2 regions of the Thalassolituus hydrocarboniclasticus genome follow, and region 2 is predicted to be linked to the other one. Evidence: predicted binding sites of a transcription regulator. Region 2 holds the regulator's gene; the other holds the start of a gene.
The links. Region 2 encodes FliA, which starts transcription of late flagellar genes. Its sites were predicted from a motif close to CTAAAGTTNNNNNNNNNNCNGCCGATA; they were not measured.
Positions count from the first base shown of each region.

Region 1: a site for FliA is predicted at 1,330-1,356, ahead of fliK (flagellar hook-length control protein FliK). Genes of this name have one in related genera too.

Region 1 covers NZ_CP054475.1:1,380,795-1,391,821, forward strand. Annotated here, with positions in the region: gene fliK (flagellar hook-length control protein FliK) at 1-1,234, opposite strand, end outside; gene ccmA (cytochrome c biogenesis heme-transporting ATPase CcmA) at 1,436-2,083, shown strand; gene ccmB (heme exporter protein CcmB) at 2,080-2,748, shown strand; gene HUF19_RS06145 (heme ABC transporter permease) at 2,754-3,500, shown strand; gene ccmD (heme exporter protein CcmD) at 3,500-3,688, shown strand; gene ccmE (cytochrome c maturation protein CcmE) at 3,672-4,133, shown strand; gene HUF19_RS06160 (heme lyase CcmF/NrfE family subunit) at 4,153-6,129, shown strand; gene HUF19_RS06165 (DsbE family thiol:disulfide interchange protein) at 6,126-6,641, shown strand; gene HUF19_RS06170 (cytochrome c-type biogenesis protein) at 6,638-7,099, shown strand; gene ccmI (c-type cytochrome biogenesis protein CcmI) at 7,096-8,313, shown strand; gene HUF19_RS06180 (DUF2804 domain-containing protein) at 8,400-9,422, opposite strand; gene HUF19_RS06185 (OmpA family protein) at 9,581-11,027, opposite strand, start outside.
Region 2 covers NZ_CP054475.1:2,826,169-2,837,195, forward strand. Annotated here, with positions in the region: gene HUF19_RS12660 (protein-glutamate methylesterase/protein-glutamine glutaminase) at 1-165, opposite strand, end outside; gene HUF19_RS12665 (chemotaxis protein CheA) at 196-2,460, opposite strand; gene HUF19_RS12670 (protein phosphatase CheZ) at 2,473-3,249, opposite strand; gene cheY (chemotaxis response regulator CheY) at 3,266-3,640, opposite strand; gene HUF19_RS12680 (RNA polymerase sigma factor FliA) at 3,776-4,507, opposite strand; gene HUF19_RS12685 (MinD/ParA family protein) at 4,511-5,329, opposite strand; gene flhF (flagellar biosynthesis GTPase FlhF) at 5,336-6,736, opposite strand; gene flhA (flagellar biosynthesis protein FlhA) at 6,763-8,934, opposite strand; gene flhB (flagellar biosynthesis protein FlhB) at 9,078-10,220, opposite strand; gene fliR (flagellar biosynthetic protein FliR) at 10,222-11,001, opposite strand; gene fliQ (flagellar biosynthesis protein FliQ) at 11,005-11,027, opposite strand, start outside.

The DNA.
Region 1 (11,027 bases), 1.4 Mb from region 2:
CGGGCGTTTCTGTTGCTGTTTCAAGTCGCTCGCGCGTCGTTTGCAGGGCTGCTGTTAAGGCATCTGCTGGACTGGCTGGTGCCGCTCCGGAAGGGGTATTTGAAGTATTGCCTGCAGCCTGTAATGCCGTTTTGAGTGTTTGCAGATGTTCCGCCGCTTGCGCCATTCCGGCTTTGGCCCAGAGGGTACGGAACAGCGAGCTGCTGTCTGAGGTTATTGCGGAGTCTGGTGTTGCTGCGCCAGAAATACCTGGGCCAGACATACCTTGGCCAGACATACCCGGAGCTGGCTGTGTGAGTGCGCTTTGCAGCAGGGTCATTACTTTGTTTTCGTACATAAGGCCACTGTTCAGCACACTTTCACGCAGGGCTGCGGGCTGTTGCAGCTGCGGTATTTGCGGCAAATGGTTCAGCCACTGCTGCAGCGGCTGGCGTACACTGGCTGGCAGTCCGGGTTGCTGTAACAGTTGCTGCAAAGCTGAAGCTGAGCCCGGTAAGAGCCGTGCACTATCCGTTGCTGTTCCCATCTGAGTTGCGCCGGATGGCGTGCTGACCGTGCCGGGCAATCCGGCTGCTGAACCTGTCATTGGTGCAGTACTGTTGCCCGCTGGTGCTCTGGCCGGGTTGGTATAGATACCGGCTGAATTGACTCCGGCCGGCAATATGCTGCTGAGCGGCGCAGAGGTTGTGGCTGTTGTGTTCAGCAAGGGCAGGCGGCTGGCCAGAAACTGGCTGATCAGAGCGGGCAGAGGCGCTGCCGGTTGTCCTGTCTGTGAGACACCGGGATTGTTGCTTGTGGCGCCTGTTGTTGGCGGTACAGGTGTTGGCGGTACAGGTATTTGCGCCGCGGTTTTGTCATTGTTTTTCAGGCTGGCCAGCAGCGCCTCGGCGGCCAGTTTCAGAGTGCTGGCTGAGGTTTCCGGTAACGGGCTGGTCTGCGGCGGGAGTTTTATGTCCGTTACGCTCAGGCGCATCTGGCCGTCTGCATCTTCGCTCAGTTGCAGGGTTAAGACGGTATTGCGCGGCAATGGGGACTGACTGTTGACCTGCAGGGTTTGAGCTTTGCCGGAGTTGTCCTGGCCTTCGAGGGTCAGGCGGTAACCGTCATCGGTGGCGATGCTGCTGATGACTCTGGCATTAAAACTCTGCGTGGCTGACTGGCGTGTGGCTTTTGCGTCTGTTCCGCTAGCCGCTGTTGCGCTGCCTGATGTTTTGCTCTGGGCAGAGGCGTCCACAGCCCGGTCCGCGTCAGCCTGAACCTTGTTCAGAGCGGCGGCTTTCAGGGTGGCAGATGAGACGAGCGGGACGGAATCGGGCAGCATAACGTTGATATCGGCCAAGGTTTACGCATCTTTACCCATCTTAGTTCGGCGGCTTCCGTCCCGACAGAGGGATTTTGTATATAATGCCGCGGATTTTTTCGAATAAGGTTCATCATGACCGCCACGTCAGGCTCCACCATTATCGACTTGCAGGCCCGGCAGTTGCTGTGTGAACGCGACGACCGGGTGCTGTTTGAGCAGCTGGATGTTGCGGTTGGCAACGGTGATCTGCTGCAGCTGGCGGGGCCGAACGGCGCCGGTAAAACCACGCTGCTGCGTCTGCTGGCCGGACTGAACCGTGACTATGAAGGCGAGCTGCTGTGGTGCGGTGAACCTCTGACCGATGACTTTTCTGCGTATGCGTCACAGCGTTTATATCAGGGCCATCTGGCGGCGGTGAAAAAAGCGCTGACGCCACTGGAGAACCTGCGCTGGCTGGTCAGCAGCTGGAGCGTCAGCGAAGATCAGCTGTGGGCGGCACTGGATGAGGTTGAGCTGGGCGGTTATGAAGAAACCGCCTGTCAGCAATTGTCGGCCGGCCAGCAGCGGCGTGTGGCCCTGGCGCGTTTATGTGTGGCGCCAACCCCGTTGTGGATTCTTGATGAACCCTTTACTGCACTCGATAAAGCCGGGGTGCGCTGGCTCGAAGGCCGCCTGCAGCGGCAGGTTGAAAGTGGCGGCGCGGTGATTATTACCAGCCACCATGCGCTGGAGAATATCGCCAGCCTGCGACAGCTGGAGCTGGGGAGTGCACGCGCATGAGCCTGGTAACGGCAACCATCAAGCGTGATCTGCTGCTGGCGGCGCGCAATCCCGGCGAGTGGCTCAATCCGCTGATGTTTTTCTTAATGGTGGCGGCGCTGTTCCCGCTGGCGGTTGATCCGGACCCTAAGTTTTTAAGCAAGATTGCCGGCGGCGTGATCTGGGTGGCCGCGTTGCTGGCAACTTTATTGTCGCTGGATGCTCTGTATAAAGCCGATGTGGAAGATGGCTCGCTGGAGCAATGGCTGGCCTCCGGCGAGTCGTTATATGCCATGTCGCTGGGCAAGGCGCTGGTGCACTGGTGTATCAGTGGCCTGCCGTTAACCCTGATGGCGCCGGTGCTGGGGTTGATGCTGGCGCTGCCGGATGATGCTTTCTGGGCACTGATTCTGAGTCTGGCAGTGGGCACTCCGGTACTCAGTCTGCTCGGTGCCGTCGGTGCGGCACTGACGGCGGGTGTTCGCAGCGGTGGCTTGCTGCTCAGCCTGCTGATTCTGCCGCTGTATATTCCGGTTCTGATTTTTGCTGCCAGTGCGGTGTACCATGCGGGCATTGGTATGGCCTGGAACGGCCAGATTGGTTTTCTCGGCGCCATGCTGGCGCTGGCGTTATGTCTGACGCCCTTTGCTTCGGCAGCGGCGTTAAAACTCAACTTATCGCGGTAGTTGTTATGTGGCAGTGGCTTAAACAGCTGTATCACCGTCTGGGTTCACCCAAATGGTTTTATGAAATTACCACCGGCTGGATTCCCTGGCTGGCCGTTCTGTCGGTGATCGGCACAGTCGTCGGTCTGGTTCTGGGGCTGCTGTATGCGCCCGCGGATTATCTGCAGGGCAACAGCTTCCGCATTATTTATATCCATGTACCGGCTGCACTGCTGGCGCAAAGCGCTTTTATGATGATGGCGGTGGCCGGTGCGGTGTACCTGATCTGGCGCATGAAAATGGCGGCCTGGGTGGCGAAGGTGATTGCGCCTATCGGTGCCAGTTTTTGCCTGATTGCACTGCTGACCGGAGCGATCTGGGGCAAGCCAACCTGGGGTACCTGGTGGGTATGGGATGCGCGTTTAACGTCCATGCTGTTGCTGCTGTTTCTGTATTTTGGCGTGATGGCGCTGCAGCAGGCGATGGAGTCTGAAGACAGCTCTTACCGCGCCGGCGCCATTCTGTCGCTGGTCGGTCTGGTGAATATTCCGATTATCAAATACTCAGTGGAGTGGTGGAACACCCTGCATCAGCCGGCCACGCTGAAGCTGACGGAAAAACCCAGCATGCATCCGGACATGCTGATACCGCTGCTGATTATGATTGTTACCACCTATGTGTTCTTCGCTCTGCTGGTGATTCTGCGTACGCGCAATGAAATCTTATGGCATGAACGTAAGCGCAGCTGGGTCAAACAGATTCTGGAGTCCTGATGGAATTCAACAGTGTTAGCGAGTTTCTGGCCATGGGCCACCACGGCCTGTATGTCTGGCTGTCCTATGGTCTGACCGCTGTGATTATTGCTTTAAATGTGGCTCAGCCGTTGCTGCGCCGTCGTCGTTTACTGAAAGAGCAGGCCCAGCGTCTGCGCCGGGAGAAAAAGCATGCACCCCAAGCGTAAAAAACGTCTGACTCTGATTCTGTTTATGGTTCTCGGTGTGAGCAGCGCCGTTGGTCTGCTGATGTATTCACTCAGCCAGAATATCAATCTGTTTATGACCCCGACCCAGATTGCCAGCGGTGAAGCGCCGGTTGGTCGTACTATCCGCGCCGGTGGTCTGGTTGAGCCGGGCACCGTGGTACGCGATAACAGCGGCCTGGGTGTGCGCTTTGTGGTCAGTGATGGCCGCTCGGAAGTGACCATTGCCTACGAAGGTATCCTGCCGGATCTGTTCCGTGAGGGGCAGGGCATTGTCGCCCTTGGCCAGCTTGGTGAAGACGGTGTGTTCGTCGCCTCCGAAGTACTGGCAAAACACGATGAAAACTACATGCCGCCAGAAGTACAGGATGCGCTGGAAAAAGCGCATCAGGACGGTAAACGGGCCTTGGAAGAAGCGAGATACTGATATGGGTAACCTGTCCGGAATGCTGCCCGAATTTGGCCAGCTGGCACTGATTTTTGCCCTGCTGGTGGCTGCTATACAGAGTGTGCTGCCGCTGATTGGTGTGCGCCGTGGTCAGGGCTGGCTGATGGCTTATGCCCGCCCGCTGGCCAGTGCGCAGGCTGTGTTTCTGCTAATCAGTCTGGTGATTCTGGCTTACTGCTTTGTGGTGGATGATTTCTCGGTGGCTTATGTTGCCAAAAACTCCAATACCGCTCTGCCAACGGCTTACAAGATCAGTGCTGTGTGGGGCGCTCATGAAGGCTCGCTGTTGCTGTGGGTAACCATGCTGGGCTGCTGGGGACTGGCGGTTGCCTGGTTCAGCAAATCGCTGCCGCTGGATATGGTGGCACGGGTGCTGTCGATTATGGGGATGGTGTCGGTGGGCTTTATCCTGTTCACCTTGGAAACTTCCAACCCCTTTGAACGTAACCTGCCAAGCATGCCGCACGAAGGCGCTGACCTGAATCCGCTGCTGCAGGATTTTGGTCTGATCGTGCACCCGCCAACGCTGTATATGGGCTACGTCGGTTTGTCGGTGGCCTTTGCTTTTGCTCTGGCGGCGTTACTGGGCGGGCGTCTGGATGCCGCCTGGGCACGCTGGTCACGTCCGTGGACTATGGCCGCCTGGATCTTTCTGACCCTGGGCATTGCTCTGGGCAGCTGGTGGGCTTATTACGAGCTTGGCTGGGGCGGCTGGTGGTTCTGGGACCCGGTTGAGAATGCTTCATTAATGCCGTGGCTGGTGGCCACTGCGTTGCTGCATTCGCTGGCGGTGACGGAAAAACGCGGTCTGTTCAAAAGCTGGACTGTACTGCTGGCTATTTTTGCCTTCTCTCTGAGTCTGCTGGGGACTTTCCTCGTGCGCTCCGGTGTACTGACCTCGGTACACGCCTTTGCCTCTGACCCTGAGCGCGGGGTGTTTATTCTGGCGCTGCTGGGTATCTGTGTCGGTGGCTCTTTGTTGCTGTATGCCATTAAAGCGCCGACCGTGGCGTCGGTGGGCCGTTACAGCTGGGTGTCGCGGGAAAGCTTCCTGCTGCTTAATAACCTGCTGTTGCTGGTGGCGGCCTTTGCCATTCTGCTGGGCACCCTGTATCCGCTGATTATCGACTTTATGGGCATGGGCAAGCTGTCGGTGGGTGCGTCCTGGTTCAACTTTATGTTTGTGCCGATCAGTGTGGTACTGGGGCTGGTGATTGCGCTGGGTGCTATGGCGCGCTGGAAAGCCGATGACCTCAAGCGTCTGGGCTCTGAAACCGTGGCGGCTATGGTTGCCGCTGTGCTGTTGGGCTTTGCCGTGCCTCTGCTGGCTGACGGCACAATGAACTGGAAAGTGCTGCTGGGTATGGGCGTCAGCTTCTGGCTGATTGGTGCCACGCTGGTGGATGTGTGGAAAAAAGCCCGTGGCCGTTTAAGCCGCATTCCGCAGCTGGGTCTGAGCTATCAGGGCATGGTACTGGCGCACCTGGGTGTGGCGATTACCATTATCGGCGTCACTATGGTGGCGAATTACAGCACTGAAGTATCGGTTCGTATGGCCAAAGGCGATTCAGAAATGCTCGGCGATTACCGCTTTGAATTTGTTGATGCCGGCCATGTAGAAGGACCGAACTACGTGTCTGATGCTGTTCGTTTCCGCGTGTATGACGGTGAGCGCGAGATTGCTCTGCTGCAACCGGAGAAACGCCGTTACAACGCCAGCGGTTCGATCATGACTGAAGCGGCGATTGATGTATCGTTGTTCCGCGATCTGTATGTCTCTATGGGTGAACCTCTGGCCGATGGTGCCTGGGGTATGCGTCTGCAGGTAAAACCTTTTATGCGCTGGGTATGGCTGGGGGCGATCTTTATGTCGCTGGGTGGCTTGCTGGCCATGCTGGATAAACGTTACCGCCAGCGTAAAAATGCACCACAGAATAATGCTCAGGCAAACACTGCACAGGAGGTGACCGCATGAACCGCGCGTTCCTGTTTATCCCATTGGTCGGTTTTATTGCCATGGGCATTCTGTTCTGGATTGGTCTGGGTCAGGAGGATAAAACCTCGCTGCCGTCACCCTTAATCGGTAAGCCGTTTCCGACCTTTATTCTTAATACCGTTGAGTCCGGCGAAAGCACCAATCATTTGCCGCAGGAACCGGTGTTGGTGAACGTCTGGGCCACCTGGTGCCCAACCTGTAAAGCTGAGCATGCTTTTTTAAATGAGCTGGCAAAAGAAGGCGTTAAAATCGTCGGCATTAATTACAAAGACGATGATTTTAAAGCCCGTCAGTGGCTCAGCGCGTACGGCAATCCTTATCTGTTTAATATCGCTGATCCGGACGGAAAATTAGGTCTGGAGCTGGGCGTTTATGGCGCACCGGAAACCTTTCTGGTCGACAGCAAAGGGATTATCCGCGCTAAGCATATCGGCGATCTGAATACTGCGGTCTGGGCCAAACTGCAGCCGCAATTTGAGGCGATGCAATGAAGCAAATGTTTCTGTTTCTCTGCCTGTTGCTGCCACTGTCAGCGCTGGCAACGGTCGATGGTTATAAATACCCCTTTGACGATCCTGAGGATGCCGCGCGCTTCGAGCAGCTGGCGCAGGATTTACGCTGCCCGAAATGTCAGAACCAGAACCTGGCGGATTCCAATGCACCGGTCGCGGTTGATCTGCGCGATAAAGTGTATGAGCTGATGCAGGAAGGTCAGAGTGACGAAGAAATTGTCGGCTATCTGGTTGACCGTTACGGCGATTTTGTACGCTATAACCCGCCGTTCCGCGCAGAAACCGTGTTGCTGTGGTTTGGCCCGGCGCTGGTTTTCATTTTTGGTCTGTTGTTACTGGTGCTGATCCGTCGTGGTCAGAAACAACCACCGAAACCACTGAGTGCAGAAGAACAGGCACGTCTGCAGGCATTAAAAAATAAGGCGAAATCTTCATGATCTGGGCACTGTTATTACTGAGTCTGTTACTGCTGATGTTTTTGCTGGTGCCGGTCTGGCACCGGGAAAAAGCCGATGACCGTTATCAGAGTGAAGAAAATCTGCGTCTGTATCAGGAGCGTACCGATGAGCTGGCCGCCAGTGATCTGGACGAAGAGCAGAAGCAGGCTTTGCAGCTGGAGCTGGACCGTGAATTTCTGGCCGCGAACAGCACTGTTGTAAGCGCTCAGACAAAGGCTTCAGCACGCTACCGCTGGCCGGTTGCTGCCGCTTTGTTTGTTGTGTCTGTTGGTGCGACGGTGTTGTTGTACCAGCAGTGGGGAGCAGCCAACGAAATGCGCGCCACTGAGTTGCTGGAAAAAGCCAGTCAGGCTGAACTGACACCGCCGGAACGCAGTGAATTAATCGAGCGTCTTGCCGCTGCCGGACAAAAGCAGCCGGGCAATATTGAATGGAATTATCTGCGCGGCCGCTTGCTGAATGCTAATGGCAACTTTGCTGAAGCCGCAGAGGTTTTTGCTGACATTCTGGTGGTATTACCGGAAGAAGCTACTGCCGATCGTGCTGCCACCATGAGTCTTCTGGCCCAGGCACGTTTTTTTGCTGCTGATCAGAAAGCGGATAACGGCATGTATCAGCTGTTGAAAGATTCGCTTGAGCTGGTCCCGGGCAATCCGCAGGCGTTAGGTATGGCCGGCATGCTCGCGTTTGAATTAAAAGATTATCAGGGTGCGGTTAATTACTGGCGTCAGCTGTGGCTGAGCATGGGTGACACCCCGGAAGCGCAGATGCTGGCGCAAGGCATTTTACGTGCGGTTGAGCATGTGCGTGAGCAGGGCGGCGAGGTCGATTTAAGCTGGATGAAACGCGCTGAAATTAAAGTGCTGGTCGATCTTTCTGCAGAAGCGAAAGCGGCTGTTGATCCGGCGGATACCGTGTTTGTTCTGGCCCGTGCTGTCAGTGGCCCACCGATGCCATTAGCCGTACAGAAGCTGACCGTTGCTCAGTTACCACAGGTGATTACCCTGAGCGATGCCCAGGCGATGGCCCCGGGTATGAACCTGAGCAGTCATGAGCAGGTGACTCTGGTGGCGCGCATTTCCAAATCCGGTCAGCCAATGCCACAAAGCGGTGACTGGCAGGCTGAGCAGTCGCCGGTCAGTAATCAGGAAAAAGAGCTGGTTAAGCTGATGATCGGCAGCCTTGTACCCTGACAAAAAGCCTGATCAGAGCAGTAACAGCCAAAAATAAAAAACCGGGCCATGCCCGGTTTTTTTATGTCGTAACAGCAGAAAGTTACTTACCAGCGGGCGTAGTGGTCTTCGACCAGACCCCAGGCGCCTTCGAGATGAATGCTTTCATCCGGCAGATGAATATCGCCGTGGTACTGGCCAAAGTACTGATTAAAATTGGATGCCATAATCAGCGCATTGGTTTTTTCCTGACGGCGGCCTTTAGGCTCAAAGTGCAGATCAATGCTGCCATCGGCGGAGCGCAGCGCCCAGGAATGATCCGGGTGATAACGGTCAAAACGGAAATCCACCATATCCACTTTAATCATCTTGCCGTCTAACCAGATGGCATTTTCGCTGAAGCCGGTTTCGTTTACCCCGGCGGCGAGGTTAAAGCCCAGACGACGGCCATCGCTCAGGAGGCAGGACAGGCTGCCCCAGTTCCAGAACGTTTCGTGGCGCATAAAACCGCCGGTCCAGTCGACGCCAGCCAGCGCGCCAATGGCCTGCAGATCGTATTTTTTCCCGTGCCAGTCGACCACACCATTACAGACCTGAGCGGTGCTTTTCTGGGTAAATACCCAGCCCTGGTAACCGGCGCGGGTACAGATCGCGAGCGGGTTATAGGAAGTGCTTTCGTCGATGGTGGCATCAATGTGTACGCCCTTGGCCAGTGACACCGATACCTTGCGCACACCCGGAGTACGGCTGGCTTTGATGCTGAATGTATTACCGCCTTTGCGGAATTCAGCATTGCCGTCATTCGGCCGTGGTTCGATATGAGTGTTTTTGCCCAGCGGTTGCAGAAAACTGAATTCTTCGAAGGCTTCCGTTTCCGGATCGTATAAATACAGAAAAGCGTTACTCACCAGTTTCAGATCGACAATGGCAAGACCGACAATTAACTGTGGGCTGATAAAACTGACAAACTGAAACTGATTAAAGCCAAAACGTTTGGCCAGCGCACTGCGCTTACGGTCCATGGGAGAGCGCAGATCATAATCGAGATAGTTCAGCTCGCTGACGCCATCAGGAAAAATGCCAAATGCCGGTTGGCCCTGAGCGTTGATCAGTTGGTCACGGGAAGTCATGCCAGTTCCTTATCGGTTTTTGTTATCAAGCAACCGGATAAAAAGCCGGCACTTTTATTTGAGAATGATGGCGTATTGTCAGCGTTTGCAACGGTTGCGTCCAGTCAGTTAGTGACAGTTCTGATATTCCGCGGGGGCAGTATTGCAGCGTGCGGCGCTCAGTAGAACGCCGCGCGCAGGGTGGCGAGGGTTTCCTGATCCGCTTTGAAGCGCATTTTCAGGTACACGCCTTTGGCGGTGAAATTAGCGGCGGAGAAATCGGTATCGATAAAGCCGGTAAAGTTATAACCCAGTCCGAGCCAGACGTTGGTCTGCGGAATCCAGCCAACCGATACACCGGTACCGTGCGCGGTCTGACCAGCTTCGTAGCTGTGCAGACGACGGCCGTGGGCACCGATATCCCAGGTCGGATTCAGGTGATGACGCCATTCAGCCGCCATAAAGTCGGTGGTGGAGGCGTAATCATCGCTGTTGTACTGATCGAGCACGCGCTTGATACCGTACTGGGCGGCCAGCTGGTTGGCAGGCGTGAACAGCCAGTTGCCGTGTACATTGTTAATCAGTTTGCGTGAGCGGCTTGGCGTGCCTTCGCCGCCTTCAGCCTGCTGCACCCAACGGGTTTGCCAAAGCAGGGCATAAGGGTGGCGGCGCGGGCGGATGGCCAGATCGAAGCTCGCTTCCAGCTGATTGCTGTAACTGCTGCTGCCGTCTTCTTTGAAATAATTCAGGCTGCCACCGGTGGCCAGCGCATCGTTAAGCGGATGGTACAGGCTGGTGCGGGCTACCCATTTATCGCTGTCGCTGCCGTCGCGGTATTCCACACGGTTATTCCATTGCCACAGGCTGGTGCGGTACGACATACCGGCGTGGGTGGCGTGGAAGTCTTCGGTACTGTCTGAGGTTTCGCCCGGTGCATTGGCTTCCAGATTACGCGCCTGATCAAAGCCGAGGCTGACGCTCAGGGCGTCGGTGAGGGCGATTTCCTGAGTCAGGCCAGACACGGCAAACAGACGGTAGGCATCATCCTGCTCAACCTGTTCGATGCTTTGCTGAGCTTTGGCGCCGCTCCATGGGGTGGCACGCATACCCAGCACAGTGCGTTCCGGTGCTGCCGATTCAAACCCGGTTTCATGCTCAGCGAACAGGCTGAGATCATTGGTCAGGCGGTAATCGGCACCAAGGCGCAGCTGGTCGAAGGCATCGCTGCGGGCGCTGGCATTGGCCAGGAGCATACTGTTCAGTGTCAGGCGATCGTTCAGTACGCGGGTACTGAAGCCGGCGGTCAACTGGTCGGTGTACTGGTCTTCAGTTTCGTTTTCTTCCTGTGCGCTGAGCAGGCCGAAGGAGATCTGCTGGTCGTTATCCAGACGGTGTACCCAGTCGAGCTGAGTCTGGTATTTATCGAAGCCGGTGCTCAGCTGCTGATGGTGGAAACCTTCCAGCTGCAGACGGTCGCGGTCGCTTAAGTAGTAGCTGCCCTGTACGCCTTCTTTACGGTAGTCATTTTCACCCTGTGCGGTCTGATCAAGGCCGAAGTTCTCGTCCTGACTGCGTACATAGGCAGTAGCCTGCAGCTGTTCGGTACGGTGTGTAATTTCTACTAAA
Region 2 (11,027 bases):
GTCCATGGTAATAACATCCGGCTTCAGCGATTCGTTCATCTCAATGGCTTCACGGCCATTGGAAGCAACACCAACCACCTCCATCCGGCCGTCGGCATTGATAATGTCGGTTACCCGGCGACGAAAAAATCCTGAGTCGTCAACGACCAGAACACGGATACTCATGAAATCAACTCTTCCTTAGTCGTTAATACTTTATGCTGCGCTTGAGTGCCGGGAGGATGCGTAGCGGGTAAGCATACTTGGAATATCAAGAATTAATGCAATCCGGCCATCCCCTGTAATGGTTGCGCCAGCCATACCTGCAGTACCATGAAGCATTTTACCCAGAGGTTTAATCACCACTTCTTCCTGGCCAATCAGCTGATCGACTACAAAGCCAACACGTTTGGTACCCACAGAAACAACAACGACATGCGCAGTTTCATCGGCTTTAGCATAAGCTTCACCTTTGATCAGCCAGCGCTTCAGATGGAATAAAGGTATCGGTTTTTCCCGAACAACCACCACTTCCTGACCATCAACAATATTGGTTTTAGTCAGATCAAGGTGGAAAATTTCATTCACACTGACCAATGGGAATGCAAATGCCTGATTTTTCAGCATAACCATCAGTGTTGGCATAATCGCCAGCGTCAGCGGTACTTTAATGCGGATACTGGTGCCAACACCGGGACGGGAATCGATGTTAATAGTCCCGTTCAGCTGAGAAATTTTTGTTTTAACAACATCCATACCGACGCCACGGCCGGATACATCGGATATCTGCTCTTTGGTGGAAAAACCAGGGGCAAAAATCAGGTTAAAACATTCATTTTCAGTCAGCCGGTCTGCAGCGTCCTGATCCATCACGCCTTTTTCTACGGCTTTACGGCGCAGAACATCAGCATCCATACCGCCGCCGTCATCCTGAATAATCAGCAGAATATGATCACCTTCCTGCTCTGCTGAGAGGACAACAGTACCAACCCGTGGTTTACCATTATTCTCACGCACATCCGGCATTTCCACGCCATGATCCACCGCATTCCGTACAAGGTGAACCAGTGGATCGGCCAGAGCTTCGACCAGATTTTTATCCAGATCCGTTTCTTCGCCGCGCAACTCCAGGTTAATTTCTTTTTTCAGCTGGCGGGCCAGGTCGCGTACAACCCGCGGAAAACGGCCAAATACTTTCTTGATTGGCTGCATCCGGGTTTTCATAACGGATGCCTGTAAATCACCGGTAACCACATCCAGATTGGCTACAGCCTTGGCCATCGACTCATCTGTGCTTTTCAGTCCCAGACGAACCAGACGGTTACGGACCAGTACCAGCTCGCCAACCATATTCATGATGTCGTCAAGGCGTTTGGTATCAACACGCACAGTGGCTTCAGATGCAGCGGCATCTTTATCCTGGCGTTTATTCTCTTCCGGCACTGCGGGTGCCTTGGCAGCTGCGGGCTTCGCTTCTGGTTTAGGTGCTGGCTTTGCTTCTGCTTTTGCAGCCGGCTTAACCTCTGCCGCCGGAGCTGCTGCCGCTACCGGTGCTGCAGGTACTTCAGCATCAGCAGACGCATCCACTTCAGCAGCCCCCGGAGCACTGGAGTGCTTGCCTTTTCCGTGCAGACGATCCAGTAATTCTTCAAATTCAGAGTCACTGATAAGATCATCACCACCTGTACCGGTGCCAGATACTTCTGCTGCCGGAGCAGCGGGCTCCGGTTCTGATTGTACGGTGTCGTTATTCTGCGCAGCAGCATGCTTTCCTTTGCCATGAATCTGATCCAGTAATGCTTCAAATTCATCTTCGGTTATTTCGTCGCTGCTGGTGTCTGTAGTGTCTGAGCCGATATCAAAAAAGTCGTCATCAGCAGGTGCGGATGGTGCTGTATCAGAAGCCCCGGCATTCGCTTTTTCTTCGTCCAGTGCATCCAGTAACAGTTCGAATTCATCGTCAGTGATATCGCCATTATCACCAGAAGCTGACATAACAGGTTCACTTGCCATTGTTGGCTCGGCGACCTCTTCCGCGACCACATCAGTCTCTGAACTTACAGGTGTATCAGCTGCTGCCTCGTCTTCCGATTCAGGCAATGCGAGTTTATGCAGCCGTTCAATTAATTCCGGATCGGCTTCTTCTGGTGTGGCACCGGAACGAACGCTTTCGAACATTTCGTTAACGCTGTCTAATGCCTGCAGCACCACATCCATAAGATCTGAATTAACGGTACGATGGCCATTACGCAGCGTATCGAAAACGTTTTCCGCAGCATGGCAGCAGTTTACTAACGGATTAAGTTGCAGAAACCCTGCACCGCCTTTAACAGTATGAAAGCCGCGGAAAATAGCATTCAGCAGATCTTTATCGTGTGGGCGTTGTTCAAGATCGACCAGTTGTTCAGAGAGCAGCTCAAGAATTTCTCCGGCTTCAACCAAAAAATCCTGGAGAATCTCTTCATCAGCATCGAAACTCATCCGTTAGCTCCTTTAAAAACCAAGACTGGACAGTAAGTCATCAACATCATCCTGGCTGGCAACTACGTCTTCACTGGACTTATTAATCTGCGGTCCCTCCGCAGCGATATTGGCGCCTTCCGTCGGCTTTTCAGCCGTTTCAAGATCGGCATGAACTATTCCGGTAATGGAATCGACGTTACCGGCCATCGCAACAAGCTGTACAAGACGGCTTTCCACATCCGTTACCAATGCGGCGACTTTATGAATAACCTGACCGGTTAAATCCTGAAAATCCTGTGCCAGCACGATATCAGATAGCTGTCCCTGCAATCTCTGGGACTGATTCGCACTGTCGATCAGAAACTGATTGATATCTTTGGTTAAAGCACGGAATTCATCCGGCTTTAATTCTTTATTAAGGAAACGTTGCCACTCAACCGATAATGCACTGGCCCGGTCATGGATGTCGGTTGCCAGTGGCATACCGGCATCGGCCAGGTCCATAGTGCGGTTGGCCGATTTATCTGTCATTTCCAGAACATAGGCCAGCTTATCGCTTGCATTATCGATCTCAGATCCCGCGCCCACCGAGTCGACCCGCAGATTTTTGATCGCTTCATGCAGAGCGCGGGTCAGCCGGCCAATCTCATTGTACAGCGTACGGTCACGAACCTCGTTGAGGTTATTAACCAATGCTACCGCCTTGCTGAGATCACCAAGCTCAAGCTGCCTGAGCATGCTTTCTGCAAGGCTTTTGATTTCAGAGCCGACAGCGCTGTTATCGGTATCCAGATTGATCCCGGCCATCAAGTTGTCTTCCTGGTTAACCTTCGACACGTTCAAAGATCTTATCGATCTTTTCTTTCAGCACTGCAGCGGTGAAAGGCTTCACAACATAACCATTAACTCCTGCCTGCGCAGCAGCCACAATCTGGTCACGTTTGGCTTCCGCGGTCACCATCAGTACCGGCAGAGTTTTCAGGCGATCATCGGCCCTGACCTTCTTCAGCAAGTCGAGACCTGTCATGCCAGGCATGTTCCAGTCCGTCACTAAGAAGTCGAAATCACCATTCTGCAACATGGGAAGTGCGGTTGTGCCATCGTCAGCTTCCTGGGTATTGGTAAACCCCAGGTCGCGTAACAGATTTTTGACGATTCGTCTCATCGTTGAGAAATCATCAACGATCAGAATTTTCATGTTTTTGTCCAAAACGACCTCCAGTAATCGACTCTCTATATTCCAAGTCGTTCCTAAGGTTTAGTGTAGACACAGTTATCGCTTTATCCAGAAACAAAGCGCTCAGAAAAGATTTTTTTCAATAACAGGAAGGAGTTAGGACAACCAGCCGCCAAGACGGGCACGCAGGCGATGAGCTGCCTGACTGTGCAGCTGACTGACCCTTGATTCACTGACACCCAGCACAGCGCCAATTTCTTTCAGATTCAGTTCTTCGTCATAGTAGAGTGCGAGTACCAGTTGCTCTCTTTCGGGTAAATGACGGATAGCGTCGGCGAGTTGACGCTGAAAGGACTCACGCTCGATGCCATCCAGTGGATTCGGAGATTCATCCTCAAAGACATCGAAGCCTGATTCGCTCTTCTCCACAACCTCTTCAAAGCTGAACAGCCGACAGCCGGCACTGTCTTTCAGAATCGCGTGGTATTCATCCTGACTGATGCCAAGAAAGCCCGCGACTTCGCTGTCTTCAGCATCACGGCCTTTTGCGCTTTCGATCTGTTTAATGGCTTCACTGATACGGCGGGAATTGCGGTGAACCGAGCGTGGTGCCCAGTCACCTTTGCGGATTTCATCCAGCATGGCACCACGGATGCGGATACCGGCGTAGGTTTCAAAACTGGCACCCTTGCCACCGTCGTATTTACGTGCAGCCTCCAGCAAGCCAATCATACCGGCCTGAATAAGGTCATCGAGCTGCACGCTGTCAGGCAGGCGGCCGATAAGATGGTGAGCAATACGCTTTACCAGCGTCGCATGCTCACGCACCAGTTGTTCATAATCGTGTTTTTGTACGTCGGAATACACCAGACAACTTCCTACTGACACTCGTTATGCCCCGGCTTCCTGAACCAACCGATCTACAAAAAACTCCAGATGCCCCCGGGGGGTTGAAGGCAGTGGCCATGAATCTACTTTTTTAGCCAGCGCACGGAATGCTGTCGCCGCTTTGGAGCGCGGGTAGGCATCGATCACCGCTTTCTGGCGCTGCACAGCACGCTTAAGCGCATCGTCCTGGGGAATGGCGCCGACATACTGCATAGCCACTTCCAGAAAACGATCCGTCACTTTAGTAAGTTTGGCAAATAAAGCATTACCTTCCTGCGGTGTACGAACCATGTTGGCAACGATACGGAAGCGGAACAGCCCATAATCACGATTCAGCAGTTTGATCTGCGCATAAGCGTCGGTGATTGAGGTTGGTTCATCGGTGACCACCATCAGCACTTCCTGCGCAGCACGGACAAAACTCATCACACTGTCGGAAATTCCGGCCGCGGTATCAATAATCAGCACATCAATATCATCGCCAATATCGCTGAAAGCCTGAATCAGGCCGGCATGTTCAAGTGCATTCAGCTGTGACAGTTTCTGTGTACCGGAAGACGCGGGAACAACACGGATGCCGCCCGGTCCTTTAACCATCACATCACGCAGATCACATTCGCCCGACAGAACATTTTCGATGGTTTTGTTAGAACTGATACCCAGCAGAATATCAATATTCGCCAACCCCAGATCCGCATCGAGAACCACCACTCTGCGTCCCATTTCGGCCAGGGCGATAGCCAGGTTGACCGAGACATTGCTCTTGCCGACACCACCTTTACCGCCGGTGACCGCGATGACCTGCACAGGATGCCTTGCCATTAGTCGTTATACTCCGTGTTGAATACTGGAATGCTGAGTGGCGAAGCTCATGGCTTCGGCGGCCTGCCAGCGGGTACGCGCCATACGCGCCATCTGCTCCGCCAGTTTCACCAGTTTTTCAGCATCCGGATAATGCACATCGTCAGGGATGTGCGGACCATCAGTCACCAGGGTGACCGGCAGCTGGGTCAGCGCCGACACACTCATGGCAGGCCCAAGACTGAAACACTCATCCAGCTTGGTAAACACACAACCCGCCAAACCTGCTGCTTTAAAATGTTCATAGTTTTCCTGCAGGCAACGCCCCTGACTGGTCAGAGGCAATACCAGCAGCTTTTTCAGACGCGCTCCGGCCTGTTTAAGCATAGACAATTGCGCAGCAAAATGTGGATCCTGACTTGCCAGTCCGGCGCTATCAACCAACACCAGCTTTTTATCACGTACGCTGTCGAGTACCTTACTCAGGTCACCATTGACCGGCACAACATGCAGGGTTACACCAAGAATGCGGGCAAAGGTGCGCAGCTGGTCGTGTGCTGCTACGCGGTAATTATCGAGGGTGATCAAAGCCACCGATTCAGCGCCGTGGCGGATCACAAACTGTGCTGCCAACTTACCGATGGTTGTCGTTTTTCCTGCACCGGTCGGGCCGACGAGAGCATAAATGCCACCGCGATCCAGCAATCCGTTCGGTGCTACCGGCAGATCAGAGGCAATCAGCTTCAGCGCTTTTTTCCACGCATCTTCAAGCGGGACATCACCATCAATACGACTGGCAACGCGATCCGCCCAGGCCGCTTCCAGCCCGACATCCTGACAGCGCTGCCACAATTGTGACTGCTGCCAGGTCAGTGGCCGGTGGGTATCCCAGGCACTGCCCTGATGGCTGACCATCCAGTCTTTCAGCTCGCGCAGCTCCCCGCTCATTTGCTGAATAACGTTGTTGTACCACTCGCCTTCCTGATCCGCACGCTGGCGCAACATACTGTCTTCAGTGGCATTGCGGCTATTGTCAGCACTGGACTTGCCGGAACTGGCAGGCGCCGTACGACGGAAATCATCATTTTTCAGGCCGCTTAATACTGCAGACAGCGATTCGGTACTGGAAAGGTCGCTCTGGCCAGCAAAGGCCATACGTTCTTCATAGCGCTCATCACGTTTTTTCAGCGCTGGCTGTGGTTCGCGGGATGCCGCTTTCGCCTGTTCCAGCTCCTGCTGCAGGCGCAGCTGGCGCTCAATTTCCGCACGCTCCTGCTCGTGGCCCGGCTGATAATCCAGAGCGGCGACCACTTCAAATCCGTCCGCTACTTTCTTGCTCGACAGAATGACCGCATCCGCTCCCAGTTCCTGGGAGACCAGACGCAGTGCCAGCTGCATATTGGCTGCGGTGAAGCGTTTAACTTTCATAGTCAGCACTCATGATTCGTAAGGGCCTATTTGCCGCCAATACTGGCGACAATGGTAATACTTTTGTTGTCCGGAACTTCCTGATACGCCAGCACCTGCAGTTGCTCAATGCTGTTACGTACAAACTGGGCCATCGCCGCACGCAGCTGGCTGGTGACCAGCAGCACCGCCGGATTACCTGCCATTTCCTGCGCCTGTACCGCCTCAGCCAGAGAACGCTGCAGGGTATCGGCCATTCCCGGTTCCAGCACCAGACCATACTGTCCGGCCTGCTGTCCGCTTTGCTGAAGGGTTTTAAGCAACAACTGTTCCAGCCCCGGATCCAGCGTCATAACCACCAGTTCATCCGCATTACCAAAGATGTTCTGGACAATCATGCGGCTCAGGGCAAGGCGTGCAGCAGCTGTCATAGCGGCGGTATCTTGACTCTGACTGCCACTATTCGCCAAAGACTCGGCAATAGAGCGCATATCGCGGATAGGTACGTGCTCACGCAGCAGGTTCTGCAATACCGCCAGTAACTGACTGATACTTAAGGTATTAGGTACAAGCTCTTCGGCCAGTTTCGGTGACGATTTGGCCAGCATATCAACCAGCTGCTGCACATCTTCATGACCCAGCAACTCATGCGCGTGGCGCTGCAATTTCTGATTCAGGTGGGTAGCGACAACCGTACTGGCATCCACCACGGTATAGCCAAGGGTCTGGGCCCGATCTTTCTGGGTTGCATCAATCCAGAAAGCATCCAGCCCGAAAGCCGGATCTTTAGCTGCCAGGCCGTCGATTTTGCCAAACACCTGGCCCGGATTAATCGCCATTTCACGCTCCGGATAGATTTCGGCTTCCGCCAGGGTGACGCCCATCAGGGTGATGCGGTATTGATTAGGCAGCAGATCGAGGTTGTCGCGGATATGAACAGAAGGCATCAGGAAACCCATTTCCTGCGACAGTTTGCGCCGCACACCTTTAATCCGGTTCAGCAGCTGGCCGCCCTGATTTTTATCAACCAGCGGAATAAGACGGTAGCCGACTTCCAGACCAACACGATCGACCGGCTCAACGTCATCCCAGCCAAGCTCTTTCACTTCCATTTGCTTGATTGCGGCTTCGGCTTTTTCTTTTGGCGCCGCCAGTGCATTACCACTGCCCGCCGGCAACGCTTCAGCCGCCTTCGGCTGAGCGCCGATACGCTGGGCAATCGCATCTCCGAGCTTACCGCCGTCTTTGCGCCAGTGAATAAAATAAGCAACGCTGGCGGCAATCAGGGCGGCACCCAGAAATACGCCATGCGGCATACCGGGCACGATACCCATCATAAACATCAGCCCGGCAGCGACCGCCAGAGCGCGCGAAGAAGCAAACATCTGCCCGAAGACCTGTTGCCCCATGTCTTCGTCGCCACCATTACGGGTCACCATAATGGCAGTTGCTGTTGACAGCAGCAGCGACGGAATCTGAGCAACCAGACCATCACCAATGGCCAGCAGGGTATAAGCAGAGACAGCATCACCAAAACTCAGACCATGCTGAGCCATACCGATACCAAAACCACCGACGACGTTGATGATAAGAATCAGGATACCGGCGACCGCATCACCTTTTACGAATTTGCTGGCACCATCCATCGAACCATAAAAGTCAGCTTCTGCCGCAACATCGGCACGACGGATCTTCGCCTGATCTGCATCGATCAGTCCGGCATTCAGGTCAGCGTCAATCGCCATCTGTTTGCCAGGCATCGCATCCAGGGTAAAGCGGGCACTGACTTCCGATACCCGGCCGGCACCTTTGGTAACCACCACAAAGTTGATGATCATCAGGATCATAAAGACCACCAGACCCACGGCATAATTACCGCCGATCAGCACTTCACCGAACGCCTCGATCACCTTACCCGCGGCATCGCCACCTTCGTGGCCATAGAGCAATACCACCCGCGTCGATGCAACGTTCAGCGCAAGACGCAACAAAGTAGCGACCAGCAGAATGGTCGGGAAAATAGCAAAATCCAGCGGCCGGCGGGCATAGACACTCACCAGCAACACGACAATGGATAAGGCAATATTGAATGTAAAAAAGGTATCCAGCAGGAACGGTGGCAGCGGCAGCGTCATCATGCCCAACAGCACCAGCAGCATCACGGGAATGCTTAAATTCCCCTGAGCCAGCAGTGACATACCACCCTTAAGCTGACCCATCACCTGATTTTTTGAGGCTACTGCCATGACCACATCCGTCAGAAAAACATCATTGGCAGAGGGTATTGCAAAAACCTTTCCCATTTTTCCAATGGCAGAAAAATATCGATAAAAAAAGCCGGCATTGCCGGCTCTTAAAGGGATTATTGTGGTTCAGGGTCAACCCTGAGGTCGCGCGGAATCGGCATATCCGGTTTACGCTCGGGTCTGGGCCCACGCCCTTTGATATACAGATCCATCTGATAAATGTACGCCAGAACCTGGGCCACCGCGACATACAGACCTTCGGGAATTTCTTCACCGATTTTACCGTGTGTATAGAGCGCCCGGGCCAGTGGCGGGGCCTGCATCTGTGGCACGTTATTTTCTTTGGCGATCTCACGGATTTTCATCGCTACCTGATCAGAGCCTTTAGCGACTAAGGTCGGGGCGCGCATCATGTCCGATTCGTATTTTAAAGCGACAGCGAAATGTGTCGGGTTGGTAATCACCACATCGGCTGTCGGTACGTCTGCCATCATGCGGCGCTGCGATGCTTCCCGTTGCAACTGTCTGATACGTCCTTTAACTTCGGGACGACCTTCGCTCTCTTTATATTCGTCTTTAATTTCCTGCATCGTCATACGCAGTTTTTTGGTATGACTGTATATCTGCCAGGGAACATCGGCGATGGCGATTACCACGGTAGACAGACAAAGAAAAATAACGCTCCAGATAATAATATGAACAGCGCCACTTACCGCCGGCTCAGCTTCCTTATGCTGCAACAGCATTGCATCCTCGAAATAGGCCGACAGCACCAGCCAGGCCATAAGCCCAACCACCAGAACCTTGGCCCAGGATTTCACCAGCTCAACCAATGAATTCATAGAGAACATGCGCTTAAGACCACTTAACGGATTAAGACGATCAAGCTTGGGAGCCAGTGCTTTAGTGGAAAAAATCCAGCCGCCAACACCGAGCGGTCCGAATAAGGCCGCCAGAAGCACCAGTATCAGCCAGGGAGTCAGCGCCAGCGTCGCCTGCCATAATGACGCGCCCAAGTGGGCGTACATAACGCTCTGATCAAAGGCCGCTTCACGTTCGAGAGAAAAACTGAAGCGGGCAATATGGTTAATATGCTCGGCCATCCAGGGGCCAAAAGCCAATAAACCCAAAGCGCCCAATAACAACACCATGGTGGTATTCAGCTCTTTCGAACGGGGAGCCTGACCCTCCTCACGGGCTTTGTCTAACCTTCGCGCCGTGGGTTCTTCACTTTTCTCCTGACCGGAATCTTCCGCCATATCAGGACATCTCCGTCAATTTTTTGATGAATTCAAACAGCGTGTCCATATAGCCTTGAAAACTCTGTGCCATCTCTCCCATGCTGAGCCATAAAATAAATAAACCAACAATCATGGTGACCGGAAAACCCAATGCAAAAATATTCAGCTGTGGTGCTGCGCGGGTCATCACGCCAAATGCCAGGTTAACAATCAGCAGGGCGGTCATTGCCGGCAAAGCAATAACCAGCGCTGCCGCAAACATCCAGCCACTCCAGGTTACTACAAGACCAAGCTCTTTTTGTGTCCAGCCATCAAAGCCTATCGGCATGGTATAAAAACTGTCGATCAGTATTTCGATCAGAACCAGATGCCCGTTCAGTGACAAAAACACCAGACTGATCATAAACAACAGCCATTGGCTGATAACAACCACCGATGCGCCCTGCGACGGATCGACCGTCGTCGCAATCCCCAGACCGGTTTGCATCGCAATCAGTTGTCCGGCGATAACAAAAACCTGCGTCAGTAATTCGACGACAAAACCGAGAAGAATACCGATCAGCAATTGCTGCAGAATAATAATCAGCGAAGCAAGCGACAGTGCATCGACTTTGATAAAAGGAGGCAGTACAGGAACAACCACCAGCGTGATGGTGATCGCCAGAATCAGACGTACGCGCTGCGATACCATACGCGTGCCGATCAGCGGCATTACCATTAACAGCCCGGAAATCCGCGCGAACGGATAAACATAGCGGCTTATCCAGTGACTGACATCCAGCGCATCCAGTTCCAGCACAGGTTATCCGATAATAAAGGGAATAT